DNA from 3 places in the Exiguobacterium sp. 9-2 genome. Region 3 is predicted to be linked to each of the others. Evidence: riboswitches for the same ligand, from Rfam matches in the RefSeq annotation. Region 3 holds a riboswitch; each other region holds the start of a gene.
The links. Region 3 has a riboswitch for S-adenosylmethionine ahead of VJ374_RS14400 (methionine ABC transporter ATP-binding protein). Riboswitches for the same ligand answer to the same signal wherever they lie in the genome.

Region 1 (5,905 bases), 180 kb from region 3:
ACGATGTCGTTCTCTTTTTCATGAGATTGTTTGTTTTATACTAAAGGCAGGAGGTGGGGCGATTGGAAATCCGTCGATTGAATCCAGAAGATGCAGTACTCTATAAAGCATTGCGATTAGAAGCATTACAGAATCATCCGGAAGCGTTCGGCTCCGATTATGAAGCGGAAAAAGATCGACCGGTCGACCAGTATGCTGCACGTTTTCAGAGCGAACAGGCAGCGACGTTCGGTGCCTTTCATAAAGCGCAACTCGTTGGGGTCGTCACCGTTGTCTGCTCCGAGCTAGACAAGATGCGACATCGAGCCAATTTATTTGCGATGTACGTCACTCCAAGCATCAGAAAACAGCAGGTCGGACAGCAATTGGTACAAGAGGCATTACGGGCATTAGAGGAACGTCCTTGGATCGAGCAGGTTCATCTCTCGGTCGTTCGGACGAATGAAGCTGCTAAAGCCTTGTATCGGTCGCTTGGCTTCGAATCGTACGCGATTGAACCGCGGGCGTTGAAAATCGATAGTACCTATCATGATGAAGAACTCATGTGGTATCGGTTCTAACACAAAACGACCGAAATTCAATGAGAGATGATCTCTTTTGAATTCCGGTCGTTTTTAAAATCAGTTTGCCCAATTTGGTTTGCTGAAACCTTTGAATGATTTTTCGATGACTGTGTTGAATGCATCGGATTCGACAGCTGTCTTCAGGTCTTTTGCGACTTGTGAGTCTGCATCTTTCGTTTGGACAGCAATGAGGTTCCGGTATTGCTCGTCCATTGTCTCAAGTGCTAACGCATCGAGTAAATCGAATTTTGCAGCAAGCGCGAAGTTTCCTGGAACTGCTGAGACATCAACGCTTTCGATGGCACGTGGCAGTTGCGCTGCTTCAAGCGGCTTGATGACGAGTTTCTTCGGATTTTTGACGATATCTTTCTCTGAGACGGTCAGTGGATCGACATCTGGCTTCAGTTCGATCCAGCCTTGTTCTGCCAAGAGGTTCAGCGCGCGTGCCTGGTTCGTTGGATCGTTCGGTGTCGCGACTTCAGCGCCTGTCTTGACGTCGTCAAGTGTCTTCGCCGTTTTACTATACAGTCCCATCGGTGCCGTCGGGACAGTGATGAGTCCTTTAAGGTCGAGCTTCTTTTCTTTAGAGAACGTCTTCAGGTAAATCGAGTGTTGGAATAAGTTAGCATCGATATTGCCACTACCGAGTGCGATGTTTGGTTGGATATAATCGCTGAATTCGACGATTTCGACTTTATAGCCTTTCTTTTCGAGTTGCGGTTGAATCGCTTGTTTGACCATGTCGCTATAAGGACCGCTTGTCGCCCCAATCTTGATCGTCTTGTCTTTTTCATCAGCGCTGCTGTCTCCACATCCTGCGAGGATTCCTGCACCGAGTAAGGCTGTCGCTAAAAAGGCATATCGTTTTTTCATGATTCAACTCTCCCTTTATATGTATGATTAGCGCTTGTCTGTTTTTCGCGCTAGTTGATTGCCGAGTGCTTGAATGCTCTGGACGATGACGATGAGGACAACGATCGTCACGATCATGATGAGATTATCGTAGCGATAGTAACCGAAACGGATCGCGAGGTCACCGACACCTCCGCCGCCGACGATACCAGCCATCGCCGAGAAGCCGATCAAACTGATCGTCGTTAATGTGATGCCCTGAATGATGCCAGGGAGTGCTTCCGGTAAGAGGACACTGACGATGATCCGTAATGGTTTCGCTCCGCACGCTTCCGCTGCTTCAATCAAACCAGGTGGAATTTCACGGAGTGATGTTTCGACGAGGCGCGCGAGAAACGGAATCGCTGCGACACTGAGGCTGACGGATGCTGCCGTCGGACCAATCGTATTATCAAGCAAGAACTTCGTTAATGGAATGAGGGCAACAAGCAAGATGATGAACGGCAAGGACCGGACGATGTTGACGACGAAGTCAAGGACACGTCGGATGGCAATGTTTTGAAAGAATAAACCGCGGTCGGTGACGAACAGGAGAATCCCGAGTGGAATCCCGACGACCAATGCGAAGGCAAGTGAAATGCCAACCATCCACGCCGTCTCACCAAGTGCCTTCAACAACTCGGGTAACATCGTTTGTATACGATCAAGCCACATCCTGAATCACCTCGAGTGTATGAAGTTCCGCCGCAAGCCAGTCGAGGGCAGGTGAGATTTGATCGGAGGATCCCGTCAAGCTGACGATTAAGACACCAAAAGCGACGTCTTGGATGTAATCGACTTTTCCGTGCAGGATGCTGACCGAGATATCGTATCGACGGATGGCTTCCGACAACGTACTTTCACCGGTCTTCTCGCCCGTGAACTGCAGGCGGATGATCTTTCCCGGTGTCGCTTGCAAGATGCGTTCCGGTAGCTCGATCTGGAGTGCCGTGTCGACGTAATGTTGTGTCACCGGATGTTTGGCTTGACTGAACAAATCGTATGTAGAGGCGACTTCGACGACTTCCCCTTGCGACATGACCGCGACACGATGGCAAATTTGTTTGACGACATCGATCTCGTGCGTGATGAGGACGATCGTCAATCCGAGTCGTTCATTCAAATCTTTCAACAAATCCAAAATCTGCAGCGTCGTGACCGGATCAAGGGCAGAGGTCGCTTCGTCACATAACAAGACGGTTGGATCATTCGCGAGTGCCCGGGCAATCCCAACGCGCTGTTTCTGTCCACCGCTCAACTGACTCGGGAAGTTCGTTTCGAATCCTTCGAGTCCGACGAGTGAGACGAGTTCACGGATCCGTTCTGGAAAATCTGCTCGTTTGACGCCAGCAGCCTTCAGTGCGAAAGCAATGTTATCTGCGACATTACGCGACTGGATCAATTGGAAATGCTGAAAGATCATTCCTGTCCGCAAACGAAGTTGACGCAAATCTGCTTTTGACATCCCGCCGAGTGAGACACCGTCGACCTTGACCGTTCCTTGTGTCGGATGCTCGAGACCGTTGATCAGACGAAGCAACGTACTCTTACCGGCACCGGATTCACCGATGATCCCAAAGATTTCTCCTTTTTGAATCGTCAAATCGACATCTCGTAATGCAAAAATTGGAGTCCGGTCTCGGACGAACCGTTTCGTAATCTGTTTGAATTCAATCATCTGCTCATCTCCTCATACAAAAAAAGTCGCTTTTTCCTAGTAGCAGAGCAACCAGAAAAAAGCGACGAAAGTGTAAGATTTCGTAACTTATCTCTCAGAATGAATCCATTCTGTAGGATGTGGCACCGTTCCTGATAGGTGGTTGCCGGACGTCGTTGGGCCTAATCCCTCGGTCGCTCTCGATAAGTAGTTATGCTGTTGGGATTTACTTTAACGGAAATGATTCCCATCTGTCAAATGTTTTTTCAGAATTATTCCGCAACAGGTGTCCGGAACAGGTTGAGCGTTCCGATTCGGTCGACGGCCTCCTCTAGTCGTTCGACGTCAGCAATTAAGCTGATCCGCACGTATCCTTCGCCGTATTCACCAAAGAATGATCCAGGGGTCACGGCGACGTGTGCTTCGTCAAGCAGATGATCCGTGAAGCTTTGGGACGTGTATCCTTCCGGCACGGGGAGCCAGACGAAGAAGGAACCGCCCGGTCGTGGTCCGCTCCAACCGATTGCATCGAGTTTCGTAAACAATGCATCGCGTCGTGTTTCATATAAGCTACTTAACTCACGGACACATGTTTGGTCACTCGTCAGGGCAACGGTCGCTGCATGTTGGATCGGTGTGAAGGCACTGACGTAGAGATGTTCCTGATACGTCTCGATGCTTGAGATGACGGACGGATTTCCGATCGCGAAAGCGATTCGGAAGCCAGACATGTTGAAGCGTTTCGAGAGTGAGAACAACTCGATTCCGACATCTTTCGCCCCTTCTGTCTGCAAGAAGCTTCGTGTGGGACCATCAAAGCTGATGCCACCGTAGGCTAAATCATGGACGACACAAATATCATGGGCATCCGCGAAGGCAACTGTCTGTTCGAAGGCTTCTGCTGTCGCTGTCGCACCTGTCGGATTACTCGGGTAATTGAGGAACAACATCCGGGCGCGCTCGACATCTGTCGTATCAAGTAAATCGTAATCCGGCAGGAAGTTATTTTTCTCAAGCAGTGGAAGCGTAATCGGATAAGCACCAGCAAGTGCTGCTCCAGACAGGTAATCCGGGTACCCCGGATCCGGGACGATGACACCTTCTCCAGGATTGACGATCGTTTGTGGTAAGGCGACGATTCCGGCTTTACTACCGAGAAGAATTGCGACCTCGGTTGCCGGATCGATCGTGACGCCGAATTCGTTCGTATAAAAGCTCGCGACGGCTTGCTTTAGAAAATCATGTCCACGAAATGGTGGATATTGAAGGTTTGTTGGCTCATCGATCGCCTGTTTCAAGGCGTCGAGAATATGTACGGGCGTCGTTTGATCGGGTGTTCCTTGACCAAGGGTGATGACATCATGTCCGGCAGCTTTCACAGCGCCGATCCGGTTCGCAAGTTCAGCGAAAACGGGAGCAGGAAGCCGATCGATGGCGATGGATGGAGCGAAATGTTTCATGGATGTGTGCCTCCTTCGTAGTATTGTCGTCAAGGATAACGAATATTCAGTCAAAAGAAAAGAACTTTTTTGAAATTCAAAAAAATCGTCCAATAAACAGGTACAGATATGTGGAGCGGGAATAGAGAGTAGGGAGAGGAGTGAGGAGATGAAGCGAGCTAGCTGGAAAGAAGCAGTCGTCTATCAAGTCTATTGGCGCAGTTTTAAGGATTCGAATGGGGACGGCATCGGTGATTTGCGAGGTGTCATCGACAAGCTAGATTACATCGCATCGCTTGGTGTCGATATCGTCTGGTTAAATCCATGTTACCGTTCTCCAGACATCGATAATGGCTATGATATTGCCGATTATTACACGATCATGGACAAGGCGGGGACGATGGGCGATCTACAAGAGTTGATCACAGCGGCTCACGCACGCGGCTTAAAGATAATTCTTGATTTGGTCGTCAATCATACGAGTGACCAGCATGACTGGTTCCGTCAGTCGCGGGACCGAATCCACGACAAGGATGATTGGTACATCTGGAAAGATGGAACGAAAGAGACTCCCCCGAACAATTGGCGGTCGTACTTTGCGCCGAGCCCTTGGACGTGGAGTGAAGAGCGCGAACAATATTATTTCCATTCTTTTGCGAAAGAACAACCCGATTTGAACTGGGAACAACCGGCTGTCCGGCAAGCGATCTACGACATGATGAACTGGTGGATCGCTCAAGGGATTGACGGTTTCCGAATGGACGTCATCAACTTGATCAAAAAACGTTCACTTGAGGATGTCGTCAATCCGTTTGATCTATCGTATCTCGGAAATCAACCAGGTGTGCACGACTTCCTTCAGGAAATGCATGCGAACGTCCTTGCCGGGAAAGACTTGTTCACGGTCGGTGAGATTCCGTTCGTCGGTCCAGAAGACGGTCTGTTATATGTCAGTGAAGAACGTGAAGAACTTCGGACACTGTTTCACTTCGAAATCGCGGACGACATGGAGACGATGGATCTTTTACGTTTCAAGGAAATTCAGAAACGATGGTATGACGTCTTGTATCCGTTAGGCGTCAATTCACAGTTTCTCAACAACCACGATCATACGCGACAAGTGACCCGCTTCGGCAGTGAACGATACCGAGTCGAGAGTGCGAAACTACTCGGTTTGATGTTGCATACATTACCTGGCATTCCATACGTGTATCAAGGAGAAGAGATTGGGATGACGGGGATTCGCTTCTCGGATCCGTCGCTCTATCAAGACGTCGCCTTTCGCAATCGATACGAAGAGCGCGTCGCTGGCGGCGAGGATCCGGAGGTCGTACTCTCGTCAATGCAGTTACTCG
Region 2 (5,905 bases), 370 kb from region 3:
TGCAAGAAGTCACGACCGTCCCGGAAAACGGGCTATTGTATGTCTATGCACCGATGTGCGGGACATGCGCTATCGCGGAACGAATGCTCGATATCGTCGAAGCGACGGAATCAGGTCAATCGATTCAGAAGGCGAACGGGAATTTCATTCCGGATTTCTTAGAAGAAGCCCGTGTCATGAGTGTTCCTGCGTTGTTGCGAATTGAAGAAAACCAAGTCGTAGAGCGACTTTATGCTTTCCAGTCTGTCCAAAACGTCTTTGCTTTCTGTCAAGAACGGTAAGAAAAGTCCGATTGGATTTTTCTTTTTGTTAAATTGTCGGAATATTTACAATAATCCGTTGACAACGCAGAAATATGAATGGTATATTCATAACAACTTCTAGAAATGCATTATAGGAAGTCTAGCAGAGATGATCGTTCAATACGATTCAAGTCCTGAACCCTTTCTCCCATCCTAAGCCGGTGTATTGTTTCCCCTTAAGTCGTCCCCCAAAGACGAAGCGGTGCAATGAACGGGTGGTGGATCGAAAGGACCGATCAGGAAGTGAACGTAAGCTGGCGATCATGTCGAACAGGCGCCGTCCTCCACGCGGAAGAGCGAACAATTCCGAATGGAGCTGGGTTTTCCTTCGTAGCATTTCTAACCACATTATTCGTGTTGTCGGTTCGCCGGCAACGCCTTTTTTTTGTTTTCTGGAAGTTTTTCGAGCCGGTCGCTTGCCAGGATAGAATCTCCTTGCTACAATGCGAATAAGGAAAATTACTTTAATTCATATCCGATTACTCGGAATTAACTGGTGAGATGGAGGACGACAAGGCATGACAGTACGTTTTATGGATGTTTTCACAGAATGGGCATCAACGTATGACGAGACAGTAACCGGACATGATCCGGAGTATAAAGAGGTTTTTCGTCGATACGATGAGATTTTGGATACAGTTGCGGATAAAGCGCAGTCGCCGGTCATTGAATTCGGAGCAGGCACAGGGAACCTGACACAACGTCTTCTGGCACGTCACGACGCCGTACTCGCCGTCGAACCAAGTCCGGAGATGCGGGCAATCCTGACGGAAAAGATTCCGTCACTTGATGTACAAGACGGTCACTTCCTCTCGTTCGAGGCGAAGGAAGCACGCAGTTTTGTTTCGACGTATGCGTTTCATCATCTAACAGATGAGGAAAAGGGAGAAGCAATCGAACTGATGGCATCACATTTACCGGCAGACGGAAAAATCGTCTACGCGGATACGATGTTCGTCTCAGAAGAGGCACGCCTGCAAACGATCCGTGAAGCACGTGCTCAAGGGTTTGATGCGTTAGCGGAAGATCTCGAACGCGAGTTTTACCCGTTGATTCCAGTCATGGAAGAATTGTTTACATCACGAGGATTCACTGTTAAATTTATACAATACAATCACTTCGTCTGGCTCGTAGAAGCCGAGAAAATGGGGGAATAAATCATGGCACTTCAAAAAATGAACGTCGAAAGCTTTAACCTGGATCATACGAAAGTCAAAGCACCTTACATCCGCGTCGCAGGATATAAAGAAGGTAAAGTGGACCAAGTCGTCAAATACGATATCCGTTTCACACAACCAAACGTTGAGCAAATGCCGATGCGTGCGATGCACACACTCGAGCACTTACTTGCTGAAAACATCCGTAACTACTCGGATGATGTCATCGATGTCTCGCCGATGGGATGCCAAACAGGTTTCTATATGGCGATGATGAACTTCGACTCGGTCGAAAAAATGAGCGAACTCGTTGAGAAGACGTTGAAAGACGTCCTCGCAGCAGAAGAGATTCCAGCGCAAAACGAAGTCCAATGTGGATTTGCGAGCGCACATGACCTCAAAGGAGCGAAGCACTATGCCGAGAAAATGCTTGCCGGTCGTGATGAATGGGACATCGTCTTCGGATGATCGCGAACAACGTCCGCGACCTCGTCGGAAACACACCACTCTACGAGATCACTTCATTCGATTTGCCTGCTGGTACGCGCATTTTGGCGAAGCTCGAATGGATGAACCCTGGGGGCAGCGTCAAAGACCGCCTTGGCATTCAACTCGTTGATGCAGCAATCGAAAACGGACATGTGACACCAGGCGGTACGATCATCGAGCCGACAGCCGGGAATACCGGCATCGGCTTGGCGCTCGCCGCTAAAAAATACGATCTCCAAGTCATCTGTGTCGTTCCGGAAAAATTCAGTCAGGAAAAGCAGACGTTGATGCGGGCACTCGGCGCAACCGTCGTCAACACGCCGACTGAACTCGATATGCAAGGGGCCATCGACCGGGCAAAAGAACTCGGTCAGGAAATTCCGAATAGTTACGTTCCGTTACAATTCGAAAACGAAGAGAACCCAGTCACGTATCAGCGGACACTCGGTCCTGAGCTGATTGCGGACTTACCGCATATCGACTGGTTCGTTGCCGGTTGTGGTTCAGGTGGTACGTTCGCCGGAACAGCGGACTTCTTAAAACAACGTCTCGGTACAAAAGCAGCAATCGTCGAACCGGAAGGCTCCGTCTTGAACGGTGGTCCAGCCGGTCCGCATAAGACAGAAGGTATCGGTACAGCGAAATGGCCAAGCCTCGTTCCGCGTGAACTCGTTGATGAGATTCATACGATTTCTGACCGTGATGCATTTGACGCGGTTCATACACTCGCTGCTCGCGAAGGATTACTCGTCGGTAGCTCAGCAGGGGCAGCGCTCGTTGCTGCGCTTGATATCGCAAAGCGTCACCCCGGCAGTACGATCGTCACCGTCTTCGCAGACAGTGCCGAACGCTATTTAAGCCAACAAATCTTTGAAAAGGTGGACGAAACTCATGCGTAAGAAGACAGCATTGATTCATGGAGGAACAGGTGTCGATCGGGCAACAGGAGCCGTTACACCACCAATCTATCAAACAAGCACATACAAGCAAGATAAAATCGGTCAACTTAAGGACGGATACGAATACTCACGGACAGCGAACCCGACACGGACGAGCATCGAACGATTGATTGCGGATCTTGAAGGCGGCGCACGTGGTTTTGCCTTCGGTTCTGGGATGGCAGCGATTCATGCCGTCTTCCACTTGCTTGAGTCTGGCGACCACATCGTCATGACAGATGATGTCTACGGTGGTACGTTCCGCTTGATGCAACGCGTCTTACCGAAGTTCAACATTCAAGTGACATTCGTCGATACGACGGACCTTGCAGCAACGGAAGCAGCGATCCAAGACAACACGAAGATCGTCTACGTCGAAACACCGACGAACCCGTTGTTGAAAGTAACGGACATCGCAGCGATCGCAACGATCGCCAAACGTCACGATCTTAAACTCGTCGTCGACAACACGTTCGCGACACCATATCATCAACAACCACTCGCGCTCGGTGCAGACATCGTCTTGCACAGTGCGACGAAATACATCGGCGGACACTCGGACGTCGTCGCTGGACTTGTCGTCGTCAAAGATGATGCGCTCGGCGAAGAGATGCACTTCATCCAAAACTCGACAGGCGGCGTGCTTGGACCGCAAGACAGCTTCTTGCTCGTCCGTGGTCTTCGTACACTCGGTATCCGGATGGATGCGATCGAAGAGACAGCCCATGATCTCGTTGCGTTCTTGCAAGCGCAAGACATCGTCTCGAACATCTTCTACCCAGGACTTGCATCGCATCCTGGTCACGACATCCAAGCGAAACAAGCGACTGGATTTGGTGGGATGATCAGCTTTGATGTCGGTTCAGCAGCGAACGCAGAAAAACTCGTCGAGGCGACACATTTCTTCACACTTGCTGAGAGTCTTGGTGCCGTCGAGAGCCTGATTTCCGTTCCGGCACGGATGACGCACGCGTCGATCCCAGCAGAACGTCGCGCAGAACTCGGCATCACGGACGGTCTCGTCCGGATTTCAGTTGGACTTGAGGATGCGGAAGATTTGAAAGAAGACTTAACGCGTGCTTTCACGTTCCTCGAAAAAGTTTCTGAAAAAACTGTTTGACAACAAAAATAACCCCTGCTAATATTCAGAATATATTCTACAAACTTAATACCGAAACTCTTATCGAGAGTGGTGGAGGGACTGGCCCGATGAAACCCGGCAACCGCGGATCTGATCCGAAGTGGTGCTAATTCCAGCAGACAAAAGTCTGGGAGATGAGAGCAAATGGTTTTGTGTACTGAAAAGTGCGCGCGTTTGCTCTAAAACGCGCGCACTTTTTTTATTTTAGGAGGGACAGTTGTGATTCGTTTACAAGACGTAGGAAAGATTTATCGCTCAAAGCGCGGAGCGGTCGAAGCCGTCGCGAATGTCGATCTGACAATCGAGCGCGGTGAAATTTTTGGAATAATCGGTTATTCCGGAGCAGGGAAATCGACCTTGATCCGATTGCTGAATATGCTTGAGGCACCGACGAGTGGTTCGATCCAAATCGATGGTGTCGAAATGACATCGCTGAAACCTAGAGAATTACGGGGCGTCCGCAAGAATGTCTCGATGGTCTTCCAGCACTTCAACTTACTTTGGTCACGAACAGTTGAAGAGAACATCATGTTCCCACTCGAACTTGGTGGCTTTCCGAAGGCACGCCGCAAGGAACGGGTCGCGGAACTGATCCAACTCGTTGGTTTGGATGGACGCGAAAAAGCCTATCCGTCGCAATTATCCGGTGGTCAAAAGCAACGTGTCGGTATCGCTCGGGCACTGGCATCGAACCCGGACGTTCTCTTATGTGACGAGGCAACAAGTGCACTCGATCCGAAAACAACGGACTCGATTCTTGAGTTACTCGTCGACATCAATGAAAAATTGAAACTGACGATCGTCTTGATCACACACGAGATGCACGTCATTCAAAAAATCTGTCACCGGGTCGCCGTCATGGAGGCCGGTAAAATCGTCGAACAAGGACCGGTCGCAGAAGTCTTCCGTCATCCGAAGCAAGCGATGACGAAGGAATTCGTCAAACAATTGACGTCGCCATCGGAAAACGAGTTGACGTTCGCGAAACTCCGCGAACGCTACCCAACCGGAAAAATCGTTCAGTTGACATTCGTCGGATCGACGGCGGAAAGTCCGATCCTCGCGGAAGTCATGAAGGATTCACCCGTCCTGTTCAATATCATCGGCGGAAACGTCGGTCAATCACAGGAAGGGGCGCTCGGTACGCTGTTCATTCAGTTAATCGGGGAAACAGAAGCAACACAAGCGGTCATCACGAAGCTTCAAGCCAGTGATGTTGAAGTGGAGGTGGATCACCGATGATTTCATTCTTTGACAACCTAGACTGGGACATGGTGTGGGAAGCGACAGGCAGTACGATCTATATGACGGCAGTCGCTGGTCTTTCGACATTCGTTCTCGGTTTGATCATTGGTTTATTATTGTTTGCGACAAATGAAGAATTGTTGTTCAAAAATCGGGCGTTTTATTCGATCTTGAGCTTGATCGTTAACGTCTTCCGTTCGATTCCGTTCATCATCTTACTGATCTTATTGATTCCATTTACGAAAGCAGTCGTCGGTTCGTTCCTCGGACCAACAGCAGCATTACCGGCACTGATTTTAGGAGCCGCACCGTTCTACGGTCGGATGGTTGAACTCGCACTTCGCGAAGTCGATAAAGGTGTCATCGAGGCAGCTGAATCGATGGGCGCGACGAAGTTCCAAATCATCTACAAAGTCTTAATCCCAGAAGCATTGCCTGCTATCGTTTCTGGTATCACGGTTACACTCGTTGCACTTGTCGGTTACACGGCAATGGCCGGAGTAGTCGGCGGAGGTGGACTCGGGGACATGGCCTTCATCGAAGGATTCCAGCGTTCTCAAAACGATGTCATCGTCATTGCGACACTCTTAATCTTAGCAATCGTCTTCGTCATCCAAATCATTGGGGACTTAC
Region 3 (5,905 bases):
TCTGCTGCCTCAAGGACGCCTTTATCGACTTCAAGTAACGAGCTCTCGATCAGACGCGCCATGTACGGTGCGGCGTAAAAGACGAGCGGGACGATTGCGGCTTCGGTTCCGATCGACGTCTGGACGATCAACCGTGTCAACGGGATGATCGCAACAAGTAAGATGATGAACGGAATTGAACGGAAGATATTGACGATACTGTTGAAGAATGTGAACAGCGGGACGTTTTCGAGCAATGCCCCTTTCCGGGTGACGACGAGCAGGATGCCGAGTGGTAAACCGATCAAAGTCGAAAATAATAACGACACTGACACCATCGTCATCGTCTGCAAAAATGCTGTCCAGATATCACTGTAGTTAACTAGCATCAGCAAGCACCTCCTCGACGGTCACCTGTGCCTGATCGATGTACTGTAAGGCCCGTTTTACTTCGATCGTTTCACCGATCAGTTCAACAAGTAATGTACCGAACGGTGTTTCCTGTAACTCCGTGATGCTACCGTGCAGGATGTTGACATCGACGTCGAAGCGTTTTGCGACTTGCGACAAGAGTGGTTGTCCGGTGTGGTGTCCGAGAAAATGAATCTTATAGATCGGATGCGCATTCCGTGACTCGATCAACTGACGAATTGATGCCGGAATTTCATCATGCATGACGGAGCGGACGAAGTTTTTCGCTGTCTCGGTCTGCGGATTTGAAAAGACATCAAAGACTGTTCCTGACTCGATCAGCTTCCCAGCTTCGATGACGGCGACCCGGTCACAAATCTCCCGGATGACACCCATCTCATGGGTGATCAAGAGAATGGTGATCCCGTATTCCGCATTGATGCGTTTTAATAACTGGAGAATATGATGTGTCGTCTGAGGATCGAGTGCTGACGTCGCTTCGTCACATAAGAGCACGGATGGTTGCGTCGCTAGTGCCCGGGCGATGCCGACACGTTGCTTTTGTCCGCCGGATAATTGATCCGGGTAATGATCCGCCTTGTCCGCAAGATCGACGAATTCGAGTAATTCCGTCACCCGGCGACGAATCTCGTCTTTCTTGACACCTGCGAGAACGAGTGGTTTCGCAACGTTCGTAAAGACCGTGTTTGCATTCAATAGATTGAAGTGTTGAAAGATCATCCCGATCCGCTGTTTCGCTTGGCGTAATTTTTTTGGTGATAGTTGTGTTAAATCTTCTCCGTCGACCGTCACTGTTCCTGACGTCGGTCGTTCTAACAGGTTGACGCAGCGGAGCAATGAACTTTTCCCGGCACCGCTAAAGCCGATGACACCGAAGATTTCGCCTTTCTCGATCGTCAGGTCGACACCGTCGAGTGCTGCGATCGTCTGATCCTTCGTGACGTACGTTTTTTTGACTTGATGAAATGCAATCATTCCGTTTTCCCCCTTCATTCAACAAAAAAGGTCCCTTCTTGAGAAACAAGAAGAGACCTGGATCCGCACAATGGCAGAATCCACTCCACTCATCTCTCAGACATCTGTCTGATGGAATTGGCACAGTGCTCATAATGAGTCTGTTGCCGAGGTTTCGTAGGGCCAGTCCCTCCACCTCTCTGGATAAGTATTGCGGTATGAAATTCGTATGTGTGTTGTTGCGTTGTTGCTTATGTCGTAAAACTAATTTTTACATTACGGGTCGAACCTTTAAAAGTCAACCAACTTTGCAAAAATAATCCATTTGGCGCATATCGATTGAGTCATAAGTTATGAGTTAGCTGAAAGAATAAATCACGATTCGTCCAGAACGATTTGACAAGGCATTTTCGGTCGTGCTACCATCGTTTCAATGATTAATCCGACAATTCCAATATGATATTTATCAAGAGTGAACGAGAGACCTGGCTCTATGACTTCACGGCAACCTGCAATCTGTAAGGTGCTCCGACCAGCAAAGCGCGGCTTTGGATGATACGGTGAAAAACTCGTGGGCGTCCAAGCAGTGACGTTGACGAGTTTTTTTCACGAATGGAGGAAAAATAGTAATGATGAACTATCCTGTATTGACTGGTGCTGAAGCATTTTATCTTCAAGGTGGACCGATCGGCATTTTAATCTGTCATGGTTTTAATGCGACCCCGCAAAGTGTTCGGGACGTCGGTGAGGCATTTGCTGCTAAAGGATTCACTGTCTATGCTCCACGTTTGCGTGGTCACGGGACGAACGTCCGTGAGTTCGAACAATCGACTGCTCGATGTTGGAAGCAGAGCCTGCAAGACGGCTATGCACGTTTACAAGAAACATGCGATCAAGTCTTCGTCATCGGTCAATCGATGGGCGCGACGCTCGCACTATCGCTCGCCGCTGACGGGATTCCATTTTCAGGCATCATTACGATCAATGCCGCTCTCTCCGTTCCGTCTTATGAAGCACTGTCGTTTGAAGGTGGTCCACAGTACTTACCAGAAGGGGCACCGGATATCAAACGGTCTGCTTTCGAAATCATCTATGACCTCGTTCCGAGTCGTTGTGCATTCGAACTCGTCCGCTTGATGGACGAGACGAAAGGACGCCTTGGATCGATCCTTCTACCGACATTGATTCTTTACTCGGCGACCGATCACGTCGTTCCGCCGTCGAGCTCGGATTACCTGCATCAGCATATCGGGACGAATGATAAACGAAGCTACTGTCTCCTCAACTCGTACCACGTCGCGACCCTCGATCATGATCAGGATTTGATCGTGCGTGAGACGATTCGTTTCATCGAACGCTCGAGCCGTTTCTCACAGGAAACGGGATAATAAAAAAAACAGCTATTCGTCTTCACTTAGAAGCGAACAGCTGTTACATCAAAGGACGACCATCATCGGTTCGTCTTTTTTGTTTATCCTTTTTGGTGTTGCATCGTTTGGAGCGGCTTCGGCTTTCCTGGCACTTCATGGCAGTGGCGACACCGTGGCTCATACGATTCTGAAGCGCCGACTAAAATGATCGGATCATCATAGTTCGCTGGTTTTCCATCAATCAAACGTTGTGTACGGGAAGCCGGATCGCCACATGAGAGACAGATCGCCTGAAGTTTCGTCACAAATTCTGCGCGCGCCAGTAATTCCGGCATCTTGCCAAATGGCTCTGCCCGGAAATCCTGATCGAGTCCTGCACAAATGACGCGTTTTCCGTCTTGCGCAAGTGCTTCGATGACTTGAACGATCTCATCATCAAAGAATTGAACTTCATCAATTCCGACAATTTGTGTTTCTTCCGCTACTGCTGCATAGAGATCACGACTCGTCGCCATTGGAATCGCCACGACGGAATTTCCGATGTGAGAGACGACATGCTCTTCATGGTACCGGTCATCGATTGCCGGCTTGAATACTTGAACGGGCAGTTTGCCGTACTGTGCCCGTCTGACACGACGAATCAACTCTTCCGATTTCCCGGAAAACATACTGCCACAAATTACTTCGATCCAGCCGTACTGATTTATTACATGCATCATCGTCCGACACCGTCCTCTAAAAATAGTCACTTTAACGAGTATAGCTCGAAACGGTATTGAGAAAAAGGGTTGACTTCCGGAAATCAAAATTCATTTTTTCTTTACCTAGAATTTTTGTCCTTTCATTCCAACCTTCATCCATTTCCTGTACACTAAAGAAGAAGATTCTCGCGAAAGAAGGTGTCCCCGATTCATCATCTCTTACATGACATTCTGCACCAATATGGCGCCCTTGGTCTTTCCGTCCTTCTCGCAGGTGGTATCGTGGGATTGCCGGTTCCTGATGAGACCTTGCTCGTCCTGTCCGGTTTTTGGATGCATCAAGGCAATCTACCGCTGTTCGGTACGATTCTTGCCGCTTACGCTGGCAGTTGCATTGGAATGACGATTAGCTACGTGCTGGGCTTAAAACTCGGCATGCCCCTGTTACATCGCGTCGGACCAAAGATGCGCATCTCAGAAAAACACATTCTCTCCGCTGAAGCCGGATTTCGTCGTTACGGCAAATCGGTCTTGATCATCGGTTACTACATACCTGGTCTTCGCCAACTCTCTGCCTTTTTTGCAGGTGTTTCAAAAATGCCGTTTCGCATTTTTGCGAGTTACGCGTATACAGGTGCTTTGATTTGGGTCAGTGTGTTCTTGGGCGCCGGCTACTTTGTTGGTCGTCATATCTCGTTCCATAAAGTCGTCGACTACATCTTGGCACATCCAGATGCTATGCCGTACTTGATCGGGATCGTCGGTGGGATTGCTTTCTCGTTCGTCTTAAAGACGTACCTTACGTACCGTTCGCAATTCAGCCTATACAAAAACAGCCTGCTTCCGTAATGGAGGCAGGCTGTTTTTTAAGAACCGGCAAGTAATTACTTGCGGCCGTATTTTTTGTTGAAGCGATCGACACGACCATCTGCCGCGTTGAACTTTTGACGACCTGTGTAGAATGGGTGCGAGTCTGAAGACACATCCACACGGATGAGTGGGTACTCGTTACCATCTTCCCAAGTGATCGTTTCGTTCGAAGAACGAGTAGAACCGCTTAAGAATTTGTACTCAGTCGTTGAATCCATAAATACTACTTTATTGTAGTTAGGGTGAATTCCTTGTTTCATGGTTGATTTCTCTCCTTCCGCCCTGGTCCATTTGCTGAGCCAGAGTAAGTTACCTTCCTATACTAAACGATTTTTTTACGCGTCGCAATAGTTATTTTTCCGTCGTTGCTTCCTTCTTGACGGTACGCGGTTTAGCAGGTGCACGTCGGACCGTCTTCTTCTTTTCTTTCTCAAGTTCAGCAAAAAATTCTTCATTATTTTTCGTGTCGCGAATCTTACGCAGGAACGTATCGACGAACTCGTTCGACTCGTTCATCGTCCGACGAATCGTCCAGAGCGCATCGAGTTGCTCTTTCGGAAGCAAGAGTTCTTCCTTCCGCGTACCTGATTTGCGAATGTCGATTGCCGGGAAGATTCGGCGTTCCGACAGCTTACGATCGAGATGTAGCTCCATGTTTCCTGTTCCTTTGAATTCCTCATAGATGACGTCATCCATGCGGGATCCCGTCTCGACGAGTGCCGTCGCAAGAATCGTCAAACTGCCACCATGTTCGATGTTTCGCGCCGCACCAAAGAACCGTTTTGGTTTGTGGAACGCTGCTGGGTCAATCCCCCCTGAAAGCGTCCGTCCGCTTTGCGGCACTGTTAAGTTATACGCACGAGTCAAACGCGTGATCGAATCCATCAAGATGACGACATCTTTTTTATGTTCGACAAGTCGCATCGCCCGTTCAAGGACAAGTTCAGAAATCCGCACATGGTTGTCCGGTGTTTCGTCGAACGTTGAACTGACGACGTCTGCTCCCGGAACTGAACGCTCGATGTCAGTTACTTCCTCTGGTCGCTCATCGATCAATAGAATGATCAGCTCGACATCCGAATGATTCTCTTGAATCGAGTTCGCGATTTCTTTGAGGAGTGACGTCTTCCCTGCTTTTGGTGGTGCGACGATCAAACCGCGTTGTCCAAACCCAACTGGTGCAATCATATCCATGACACGAACCGATAAATGACGTGGCTCTGTCTCAAGACGCATTAAACGATCCGGATAGATCGGTGTCAGCGCCGGGAAGAACAAACGGTTACGCGCTGTATCCGGTGCTTCGCCGTTGACGGCTTCCACACTAAGTAACCCTTGGAAACGTTCGTTTTCCTTCGGTGGGCGTACTTTACCTGTGACGACATCACCATTACGTAGATTGAAGCGTCGGATTTGAGAAGCGGCGATATAGATATCTTCAGAGGATTGGGAATAATTGATAGGGCGAAGGAAGCCGAAGCCACCATCGTTTTGCATTTGTGGATTACCAGGGATGACTTCAAGTACCCCTTCGAGGAAATAAAGACCTGTTGATTCCGCCTGTGCTTTTAGAATCTTGAACATCAACTCACGCTTACG

Region 1: it holds a riboswitch for S-adenosylmethionine, as region 3 does, so the genes downstream of both, VJ374_RS13540 (methionine ABC transporter ATP-binding protein) here and VJ374_RS14400 (methionine ABC transporter ATP-binding protein) in region 3, are expected to answer to the same signal.
Region 2: it holds a riboswitch for S-adenosylmethionine, as region 3 does, so the genes downstream of both, VJ374_RS12570 (methionine ABC transporter ATP-binding protein) here and VJ374_RS14400 (methionine ABC transporter ATP-binding protein) in region 3, are expected to answer to the same signal.

What each region holds. Positions count from the first base shown of each region.
Region 1 is NZ_CP142850.1:2,582,676-2,588,580, reverse strand. Features, by position in the region: gene VJ374_RS13555 (GNAT family N-acetyltransferase) at 63-560, shown strand; gene VJ374_RS13550 (MetQ/NlpA family ABC transporter substrate-binding protein) at 621-1,436, opposite strand; gene VJ374_RS13545 (methionine ABC transporter permease) at 1,464-2,129, opposite strand; gene VJ374_RS13540 (methionine ABC transporter ATP-binding protein) at 2,119-3,132, opposite strand; SAM riboswitch class I at 3,217-3,321, opposite strand; gene VJ374_RS13535 (aminotransferase class I/II-fold pyridoxal phosphate-dependent enzyme) at 3,384-4,571, opposite strand; gene VJ374_RS13530 (alpha-glucosidase) at 4,720-5,905, shown strand, end outside.
Region 2 is NZ_CP142850.1:2,392,824-2,398,728, reverse strand. Features, by position in the region: gene VJ374_RS12595 (thioredoxin family protein) at 1-281, shown strand, start outside; gene VJ374_RS12590 (class I SAM-dependent methyltransferase) at 821-1,459, shown strand; gene VJ374_RS12585 (S-ribosylhomocysteine lyase) at 1,463-1,927, shown strand; gene VJ374_RS12580 (PLP-dependent cysteine synthase family protein) at 1,924-2,847, shown strand; gene VJ374_RS12575 (bifunctional cystathionine gamma-lyase/homocysteine desulfhydrase) at 2,840-4,006, shown strand; SAM riboswitch class I at 4,064-4,168, shown strand; gene VJ374_RS12570 (methionine ABC transporter ATP-binding protein) at 4,247-5,269, shown strand; gene VJ374_RS12565 (methionine ABC transporter permease) at 5,266-5,905, shown strand, end outside.
Region 3 is NZ_CP142850.1:2,765,397-2,771,301, forward strand. Features, by position in the region: gene VJ374_RS14395 (methionine ABC transporter permease) at 1-368, opposite strand, end outside; gene VJ374_RS14400 (methionine ABC transporter ATP-binding protein) at 358-1,386, opposite strand; SAM riboswitch class I at 1,473-1,576, opposite strand; SAM riboswitch class I at 1,826-1,927, shown strand; gene VJ374_RS14405 (alpha/beta hydrolase) at 1,995-2,753, shown strand; gene VJ374_RS14410 (thymidine kinase) at 2,837-3,451, opposite strand; gene VJ374_RS14415 (DedA family protein) at 3,635-4,285, shown strand; gene VJ374_RS14420 (type B 50S ribosomal protein L31) at 4,321-4,566, opposite strand; gene rho (transcription termination factor Rho) at 4,658-5,905, opposite strand, start outside.